2 regions of the Streptomyces nodosus genome follow, and region 1 is predicted to be linked to the other one. Evidence: riboswitches for the same ligand, from Rfam matches in the RefSeq annotation. Region 1 holds a riboswitch; the other holds the start of a gene.
The links. A riboswitch is a leader RNA that binds a small molecule or an ion and turns the genes downstream of it on or off. The one in region 1 is predicted to bind glycine.
Positions count from the first base shown of each region.

Region 1 (4,204 bases):
AGCCCAGCGGGATCATTCCGCGGTCGAGGGCGTAGTCCCGGTCGGACAGCCGGCGCAGATAGCGCAGCATCGCGGTCTCGGAGCGGTGCTGGTGGAAGACGGGGTGCGTGAGGTAGTCACCGGTGCGCAGCAGCGACTGCGGGAGCGCGTCCTCGGTGCTCGCGTCCAGCGCCTCGACCTCGCCCTCGACGCCGAACGCGGCCCATACGGCATCCAGCTGGGCCCGCCCGGTCGTCTCGTCGCAGGCGATCGAGACCTGGTCGGCGTCGACCGGACGCAGATTGACGCCCCGCTCGAGGGCGGCGGCGACCACCTCGGCGGCCCGCCCGGGCACCCGCGCGGTGAGGGTGTCGAAGTAGGCGCCGTGGACGACCTCGACCCCGCCCGCGGTGAGACCGGCGGCGAGGACCGCGGCATAGCGGTGGGTGCGCCGCGCAATGGTCCGCAGCCCCTCCGGGCCGTGGTGGACGGCGTACATACCGGCCATCACGGCGAGCAGCACCTGGGCGGTGCAGATGTTGCTGGTGGCCTTCTCGCGGCGGATGTGCTGCTCCCGCGTCTGCAGGGCGAGCCGGTAGGCCTTGTGGCCGTCCGCGTCCACCGAGACGCCCACCAGCCGGCCGGGCAGGCTGCGGGCGAACTTCTCGTGCACCGCCATGTAGCCGGCATGCGGGCCGCCGAAGCCCATCGGCACGCCGAAGCGCTGCGTCGTACCGATCGCGATATCGGCGCCCAGCCCACCGGGCGAGGCCAGCAGGGTCAGCGCCAGCAGGTCGGCGGCGACGGTGACCACCGCGCCCAGCCCGTGCGCCTGCTCGATGACCGGCTTGATGTCCCGCACGGCACCGGAGGCGCCCGGGTACTGGATGAGCACACCGTTGATCTCGCGCTCGGCGATCCCGGCGGGGATGCCCTCGGCGAGGTCGGCGACGACCACCTCGACGCCCGTGGGTTCGGCACGGGTCCGGATCACGGCGACGGTCTGCGGCAGCGCGTCCGCATCGACCAGGAAGAGGCCCTTCTTGTTCTTGCCCATGCGCCGGGACAGCGCCATCGCCTCGGCGGCGGCCGTGCCCTCGTCGAGCAGGGACGCGCCGGAGGTCGGCAGGCCGGTGAGGTCGGCGACCATGGTCTGGAAGTTGAGCAGGGCCTCCAGACGACCCTGGGAGATCTCCGGCTGGTAGGGCGTGTACGCGGTGTACCAGGCCGGGTTCTCCAGCACGTTCCGCAGGATCACCGGCGGCGTGAAGGTGCCGTGGTAGCCGAGACCGATCATGGAGTCCACGACCTGGTTGCGGCCGGCGAGCGAACGCAGCTCGGCGAGCACCTCGGGCTCGGTGCGCGCACCGGGCAGGTCCAGCGCGTCGGCGTTCTTGATCACATCGGGGACGGCTGCGGCCGTGAGCTCGTCGAGCGAGCCGTAGCCGACCTGCGCGAGCATCTTGGCCCGCGCCTCCTGGTCCGGCCCGATATGGCGCTGCTCGAAAGGTGTGCCCCGTTCGAGCTCGGAGAGCGGAATGCGATGGGCGGTCATTGCGGAGGCCTCCTGGTCTGACGCGACCTGCGAGGGGCACCACGGCGCGGGTACCCGGACGGCCTCCCCCTCTGTCATCTCAACCTGAGAGCTTCACCGGTCCGCCCGAGGGCGCTCCGGTTTTCACCGTCGGTGAGGGCGGAGTCCGTCGAGACCCGCCCTGCTTTCCAGAGTGACCTCGTCCGTGCGGTACGTGAGCCTGAGAGATTCCGGGGAGGGTTTGCTCCTTCGGCGCCTCCGGACCGTTCCGGAGGACTCTCCCGCACGGGGTCAACAGCCGCTTGCCAGACTACCAGCGGCGACAACCAGGGGTTTTCGAGTGGCCGCCTGGCCCGATGTGCACTTTTGTAGTGCTTGATACGCACTTCTGCAGTGGTGACGGATGGGTGAGGAACAGGCTGGAGGGCCCGTGAAGACCGAGATCGACCCGCGCAACCTGATAGGCCGCAAGGCGTTCGACCGCAACGGGAACAAGATCGGCACGATAGACGAGGTCTACCTCGACGACGCGACCGGTGTGGCCGAGTGGGCGGCCATCCGGACCGGCCTGTTCAGCAGGGACGCCTTCGTCCCGCTGGAGCCCAGCGAGCTGGTGGAGGGCGCGCTCTGGGTCCCCTTCGAACGGGCCCTCATCAAGGACGCCCCCGACTTCGGCGTCGGTCGTCATCTCTCACCCGAGCAGGAGCTCCAGCTCTACCACCACTACGGGCTTGACGTGGCGGCGCCGCCTCCGCCGCCGGACCGCGACTTCGGCCGTCTCGCGGGGTCCGACGGGGCCTGAGGCCCGGTAGTAGGCCGGTCGGGCCCCCTGAGCACCAGGGGCAGCGGATCCGCCGGCTCCAGCAGGGGGTCGTCGGTGCGGAAGGTACGGACGCGTCCCGGCCCCGAGTGGGGCGTCTCGAACCGTACGGTGACCCGGCCGAGGCCGCTGCCCTGCACCCATCCGTGCCCGTACTCGGCGTGCCGGACGTCATGGCCCGAACGCCAGAGGTGCTCGGACGACGGTTCCCGCTGCTCATCCGCGGGCGGGGGCGTCTCGTCCGTCTCCGGCTGCTCGGCCGGTCCGGTCTCCCCCGCGGCCAGGTGCGCCTGGGCGAAGAGGTCCTCCTGGGTGTAGTCGGCGAGACCGCTGACGCCGACGCCGAGCAGCCGTACCCCGCCGGTGGTGTCCACGGAGTCAAGGAGCCGTGCGGCCGCCTCCCGCACCACCGCGGGGTCGTCCGTGGGCCCGCGCAGGGTCTCGGAGCGGGTCAGGGTGGAGAAGTCGTATCTGCGCACCTTGAGCACGATGGTCCGCCCCGACAGGCCGGCCTCGCGCAGCCTGCGCACACAGCGGTCGGCGAGCCGCTGCACCTCCAGACCGACCCGGACCCGGTCGTGGATGTCGATGTCGTAGGTGTCCTCGACCGAGACCGACTTGGTCTCCCGCTCGGCCACCACCGGCCGCTCGTCCTGCGCCAGCGCCATCGCGTACAGCGCGTGCCCATGGGCCTTGCCGAGCAGCCGGACGAGTTCGTCCTCGCCCGCGTCGGCGATCTCCTCGACGGTGGTGATCCCGGCGCGCCGCAGATGGTCCCCGGTGGCCGGGCCCACCCCCGGCAGGGTCCGCACCGACATCGGGCCGAGCAGCGCGCGCTCGGTGCCCGGCCGTATCAGCACCAGTCCGTCCGGCTTGGCCTGCTCGGAGGCGATCTTCGCGAGCATCTTGGAGACGGCGAGCCCGACCGAGCCCGTGAGACCGGTGCCGGTCCGGATGTCCGCGCGCAGCCTCGTCCCGGTCCGCCGCGCCGACTCCTCGTCCCAGGCCGCTCCCCCGGCCTCCAGATCCACGAACGCCTCGTCCAGGCTCAGCGGCTCCACCAGCGGCGACAGGTCCCGCAGCAGCCCCATCACCTGCTCGCTGATCGCCCGGTAGAGACCGAAACGCGGCACCAGATACGCGGCGTTCGGGGCGAGCCGGCGTGCCTGGGCCATGGGCATCGCCGAGTGCACCCCGAGGGCCCGTGCCTCGTAGGAGGCGGTGGCGACCACTCCGCGCGGGCCGAGCCCGCCCACCACGACCGCCTTCCCGCGCAGACTCGGCTTGGACGCCTGCTCCGCCGAGGCGTAGAAGGCATCCATGTCGAGATGCAGGACGGTGGGCGCGGTTCTCACATCTCCGATGCTGCCCTACGCCACTGACAACGGGCTCGCTCGCCGGAGGCGCGCCTCAGACGGCCCGGTTGCGCCGCCGTGCCAGTTCGTCCGCCGGATTGTGGCCGACGATGGTCTCCCCCGTGTCGACGCGCTCGCCGTGCAGCTGGGACAGCGCGCTCTCCACGTCCCGCCAGACGACGCCCACCGCGATGCCGAAGATGCCCTGCCCGCCCTGGAGCAGGGCGTGCACCTCGTCCGAGGAGGTGCACTCGTACACCGTGGCGCCGTCGCTCATCAGCGTCATCCGCTCCAGGTCGCGGAAACCGCGCTCCCTGAGGTGCTGGACGGCGCTGCGGATGTTCTGCAGCGACACACCGGTGTCGAGGAACCGTTTGACGATCTTCAGAACGACAACATCACGGAAGCTGTACAGCCGCTGTGTGCCCGACCCATGGGCGGGGCGCACGCTCGGCTCGACGAGACCCGTGCGGGCCCAGTAGTCCAGCTGGCGGTAGGTGATGCCCGCGGCGGCGC
Region 1 covers NZ_CP023747.1:1,433,818-1,438,021, forward strand. Annotated here, with positions in the region: gene gcvP (aminomethyl-transferring glycine dehydrogenase) at 1-1,534, opposite strand, end outside; glycine riboswitch at 1,712-1,807, opposite strand; gene CP978_RS06515 (PRC-barrel domain-containing protein) at 1,944-2,315, shown strand; gene CP978_RS06520 (DNA polymerase IV) at 2,237-3,688, opposite strand; gene CP978_RS06525 (MerR family transcriptional regulator) at 3,744-4,204, opposite strand, start outside.

Region 2 (4,204 bases), 3.8 Mb from region 1:
CTCAGCCGGCGATGTGGGCGGCGTACTCGTCGGCGGAGAGCAGGTCGTCCTGCTCCTGGGTGACCCGCACCTTGAACAGCCAGCCGCCCTCGAAGGGCGCGGTGTTCACCAGCGACGGGTCGTCCACCACGGCCTCGTTGACCTCGGTGATCTCACCGGTGACCGGGGAGTACAGATCGCTCACCGACTTGGTCGACTCCAGCTCGCCGCAGGTCTCGCCCGCGGTCACCGTGTCACCGACCTCCGGGAGCTGTACGAAGACGACATCGCCGAGCGCGTTGGACGCGTGCTCCGTGATGCCGACCGTCGAGACGCCGTCCTCGGCGTCCGACAGCCACTCGTGCTCCTTGCTGTAGCGCAGCTGCTGGGGGTTGCTCATGTCTGAATTCTCCTGTACGCGGGGAGTGGAGGTGAAAGGGGGACCGCCGGGGCGCTCACGAGCGGACGGGACATGCCCGGGGGCACGCCCCGGCTCGCGCCCGGTGGCTGCTACTTCTGGCGCTTGTAGAACGGCAGCGCCACGACCTCGTAGGGCTCGTGCTTGCCACGGATGTCGACCCCGACGCCGGGCGTGCCCGGGACGGAGTGCGGGGCGTCCACGTACGCCATCGCGATCGGCCGGCCCAGCGTGGGGGAGGGGGCACCGGAGGTGACCTCGCCGATCACCTCGCCACCGAAGACCACCGGGTATCCGGCGCGCGGGACGCGACGGCCCTCGGCGACCAGGCCCACCAGGACGCGCGGCGGGTTCTTCTCGGCGCGCTCGGCGGCCTCGACCAGCGCGGCGCGGCCGACGAAGTCGCCCTCCTTCTCGAACTTCACGACCCGGCCGAGACCGGCGTCGAAGGGGGTCAGGGAGGTGCCGAGCTCATGCCCGTACAGCGGCATCCCCGCCTCCAGGCGCAGCGTGTCCCGGCAGGAGAGGCCGCAGGGCACCAGACCCACCGGGGCGCCCGCCTCGGTCAGCGCCCGCCACAGGCCCTCGGCGTGCTCGGGGGCGGCGAACAGCTCGAAGCCGTCCTCACCGGTGTAGCCGGTGCGCGCGAGGAGCACCGGGACCCCGGCGACCGTGGCGGACAGGCCCGCGTAGTACTTCAGGCCGTCCAGATCGGCGTCGGTCAGCGAGCCGAGGACGCCGGCGGACTCCGGGCCCTGGATCGCGATCAGCGCATAGGCGTCCCGGTCGTCCCGCACCTCGGCGTCGAAGCCCGTGGCCCGCTCCACCAGGGCGTCCAGCACGACCTGGGCGTTGGAGGCGTTGGCGACGACCAGGTACTCCCGCTCCCCGAGCCGGTACACGATGAGGTCGTCGAGGATGCCGCCGTCCTCGCGGCAGATCATGGTGTAGCGGGCGCGGCCCACGCCGACGGAGGAGATGTTGCCGACCAGGGCGTGGTCCAGGAGCCGGTTCGCCTCGGGTCCGGTCACCGTGATCTCGCCCATGTGCGAGAGGTCGAAGAGACCCGCCTTGGTGCGGACGGCGAGGTGCTCGTCGCGCTCGGAACCGTACCGCAGGGGCATGTCCCAGCCGGCGAAGTCGGTCATCGTGGCGCCGAGCGAACGATGCAGGGCATCGAGCGCGGTACGGCGCAGGGGGCTACTGCTCATCGGTTGTGCTCCCAGGGCGATGGGGTCCCCCGCGCGAGCGGACGCCGAGCGTGGGGAGGGCGAGGTCGTTCCTCCCCATCTGTCATCGGAACCTGAGAGGTTCGCCATGACTCCGCGCGGCGGTCGTCACGGCTTGCACCTTGGGTGGAGCCACCGGAAGCGGCCCGCTTTTCAGATGTGCCTCGCCCGCGCGGTATAGGGGCCTGAGAGATTCAAGGGAGGGACTTGCTCCTTCGGCGCCCGGACGCAGATGCGTACCCGGAACTCTCCCGCGCGGATTCAAGCGGCCGGTATGCAGTTGGCGCGGACATCATTGCACGCCACACCCGCCCCGTGGCAGGGCCCATGTCCGTCACCGGGCTGTGGCGTTTCCCGCACCGGAACGTGAACCTGGCGCATTACCTTTTCTTTGCATTCGGCGGAGGCGGGTATCCCTGCCTTCGGGAGCGCGCTGCCAGGGAGGGCATGACGGTGAACAGGACCACGGTGTACGCCACGGCGCCGGACGTCACGGCGCCCGCACGGCCCGGGACGGGGACCCGGCGGGAGCGCGGGCCGGCGGGGCCCGGCGGGATCCGCGATCTGCGCGGGAGCGCCGGCCGCGGTCCGCACCGGCTCACCTTCGGGGCCGGCGATCTGGTCGTCGTCGCCGGTCTGCCCGGCGGCGGCAAGTCCACCCTGATGCGGCGCGCCGTGCGGGGCTTACGGGTCGACTCCCAGGACACCCGGGAGCGCTGGGACGGGCACCTGGCCCGCTTCCTCCCCTACGCGCTCTACCGCCCGCTGGTCCGGCTCACCCACTACACCGCCCTGCGCCGGGCGCTGCGCGCGGGCACCGGGGCCGTCGTGCACGACTGCGGCACCCAGAGCTGGGTGCGCAACTGGCTGGCCAGGGAGGCCCGGCGCCGCGGCGGCACCCTCCATCTGCTGCTGCTCGACGTCACCCCGGACACGGCCCTGGCGGGACAGCGGGCGCGCGGCCGGGGCGTCTCACGGCGCGCGTTCCTCAGGCACCGCCGGGCCACCCGCCGTCTGCTGCGCTCGGTGGAGGAAGGCCGTCCGCCCCACGGCTGCGGCTCGGTGGTGGTGCTCGACCGGGACGCGGCGGACGTCCTGCGCGGGATCGACTTCGCGGACCGAGCCACCTCGCCCGGCCACCCGCTAGCCTTTTCAGCCACAACAGCGGTTCTGAGCAGGCGGTAGGCAGATGGACTTCCAGGCGGACCTTCCCGCGGGCATTCCCCCACAGGCGCACCCCCATCCGCACGGCGGATGGCCGGGCAACGAACTGGAGGAGGTGCTCTCCGCCTCACTCGGCGTCCCCTCGTCCGGCGCCCGCATCGTCGAGGTCCTCGCCCGGAGCTTCCTGTGGGTGCCGTTGCCCAACGGCGGCGGCCCGCACAGCGAGTCCCTCGACCTGCCCACGATGGAGCTGGCGGGCCAGGCGTACGTGCCGGTGTTCAGCTCGGAGGAGCAGTTCCGCCAAGTCGTCGGCACCCATATGTCGTTCACGATCGCGCCCGCCGTCGAGTTCGCGCGCGGGCTGCCCCCGCAGGTCGGCCTGGCGCTCAACCCGGACGGGGTGGTCGGCGCCCCGCTGCCGCCGGAGGTGGTGGCCGAACTGTGCCGCGGCGGGAACACCCCGCTGGGCGGGCCCGTCACCGGGGGCCGTGTCCGGCTCTTCGAGCCCGACTGGCAGGACGATCCGGTGGACCTTCTCGCCGCCGCCTCCGCCGAGTTCGAGGCGACCGGTCTGGTGCTCACCGCGCGCCGCTGCCTGGCCGCGATCGAGACCGCCGACCCGGTGATGTTCATCGGCGTCGAACTCTCCTCCTGGGAGGCGGACACGCGCACGATCCCGCTGGAGGCGCTCGGCCGGGCGCTCGGCACGGTGCCCACCGCGACACCCGTGAACATGGTCTTCATGGATGTGGCCCAGGACCCGGTGGGGGACTGGCTGCGGGAGCGGGTGCGGCCCTTCTACCAGCGCGGGCACTGAGCCCGTCGCGGCCCCGGCACCCTGTGCCGGGGTGAAGTGGGCTCCCGCGTGTCAAGCCGCTGTCGGGATGGGCGCTTAACCTGGTTTCATGGCCGGAGCGGGACGAGTCACGGTCCGGCCCGGGGGCCGGACCGAGGCGGGACCGCAGGAGGACACGGTGCCCCGGACAGGGGAGAATGGCCCGGTCGGTGTGGTGCGGCTGAAAACCGCCCGCACCATACCGAGGTGTTCCGCCGGGGTTGTCAGGTTCGTGGTGAAGGGGCGGTAGAGGGTGAGCGCGTCGGGCACGGCTGCGGCCGGGCAGGTCGAGCACATGCTGCGCCAGGTGACGCCGGGGCGGTACGACGCCTATGAGGCGCTTCTTCGCGTGCTGTCGACCCCGTCGTCCGGTCAGGTCTGGATGCTGCTCTGGCACGGCCAGGCCGGTTCACCCGACGCCCAGTACGGGAACATGGAGGTGGACGGCCACGGCTACGCGCCCTGTGTCACCTCCGCGCAGGAACTCTCGGCCAGCGGCTGGAATCGCTCGTACGAGGTCGTCGACGGCCTCGATGTGGCCCGCACCCTCTACCCGGAGCACTACGGCCTGTGGCTGAA
Region 2 covers NZ_CP023747.1:5,196,864-5,201,067, forward strand. Annotated here, with positions in the region: gene gcvH (glycine cleavage system protein GcvH) at 2-379, opposite strand; gene gcvT (glycine cleavage system aminomethyltransferase GcvT) at 490-1,608, opposite strand; glycine riboswitch at 1,678-1,789, opposite strand; glycine riboswitch at 1,790-1,890, opposite strand; gene CP978_RS23520 (AAA family ATPase) at 2,074-2,811, shown strand; gene CP978_RS23525 (enhanced serine sensitivity protein SseB) at 2,816-3,607, shown strand; gene CP978_RS23530 (enhanced serine sensitivity protein SseB C-terminal domain-containing protein) at 3,879-4,204, shown strand, end outside.
Region 2: linked by a shared signal. The riboswitch ahead of gcvT (glycine cleavage system aminomethyltransferase GcvT) and the one ahead of gcvP (aminomethyl-transferring glycine dehydrogenase) in region 1 are both predicted to bind glycine.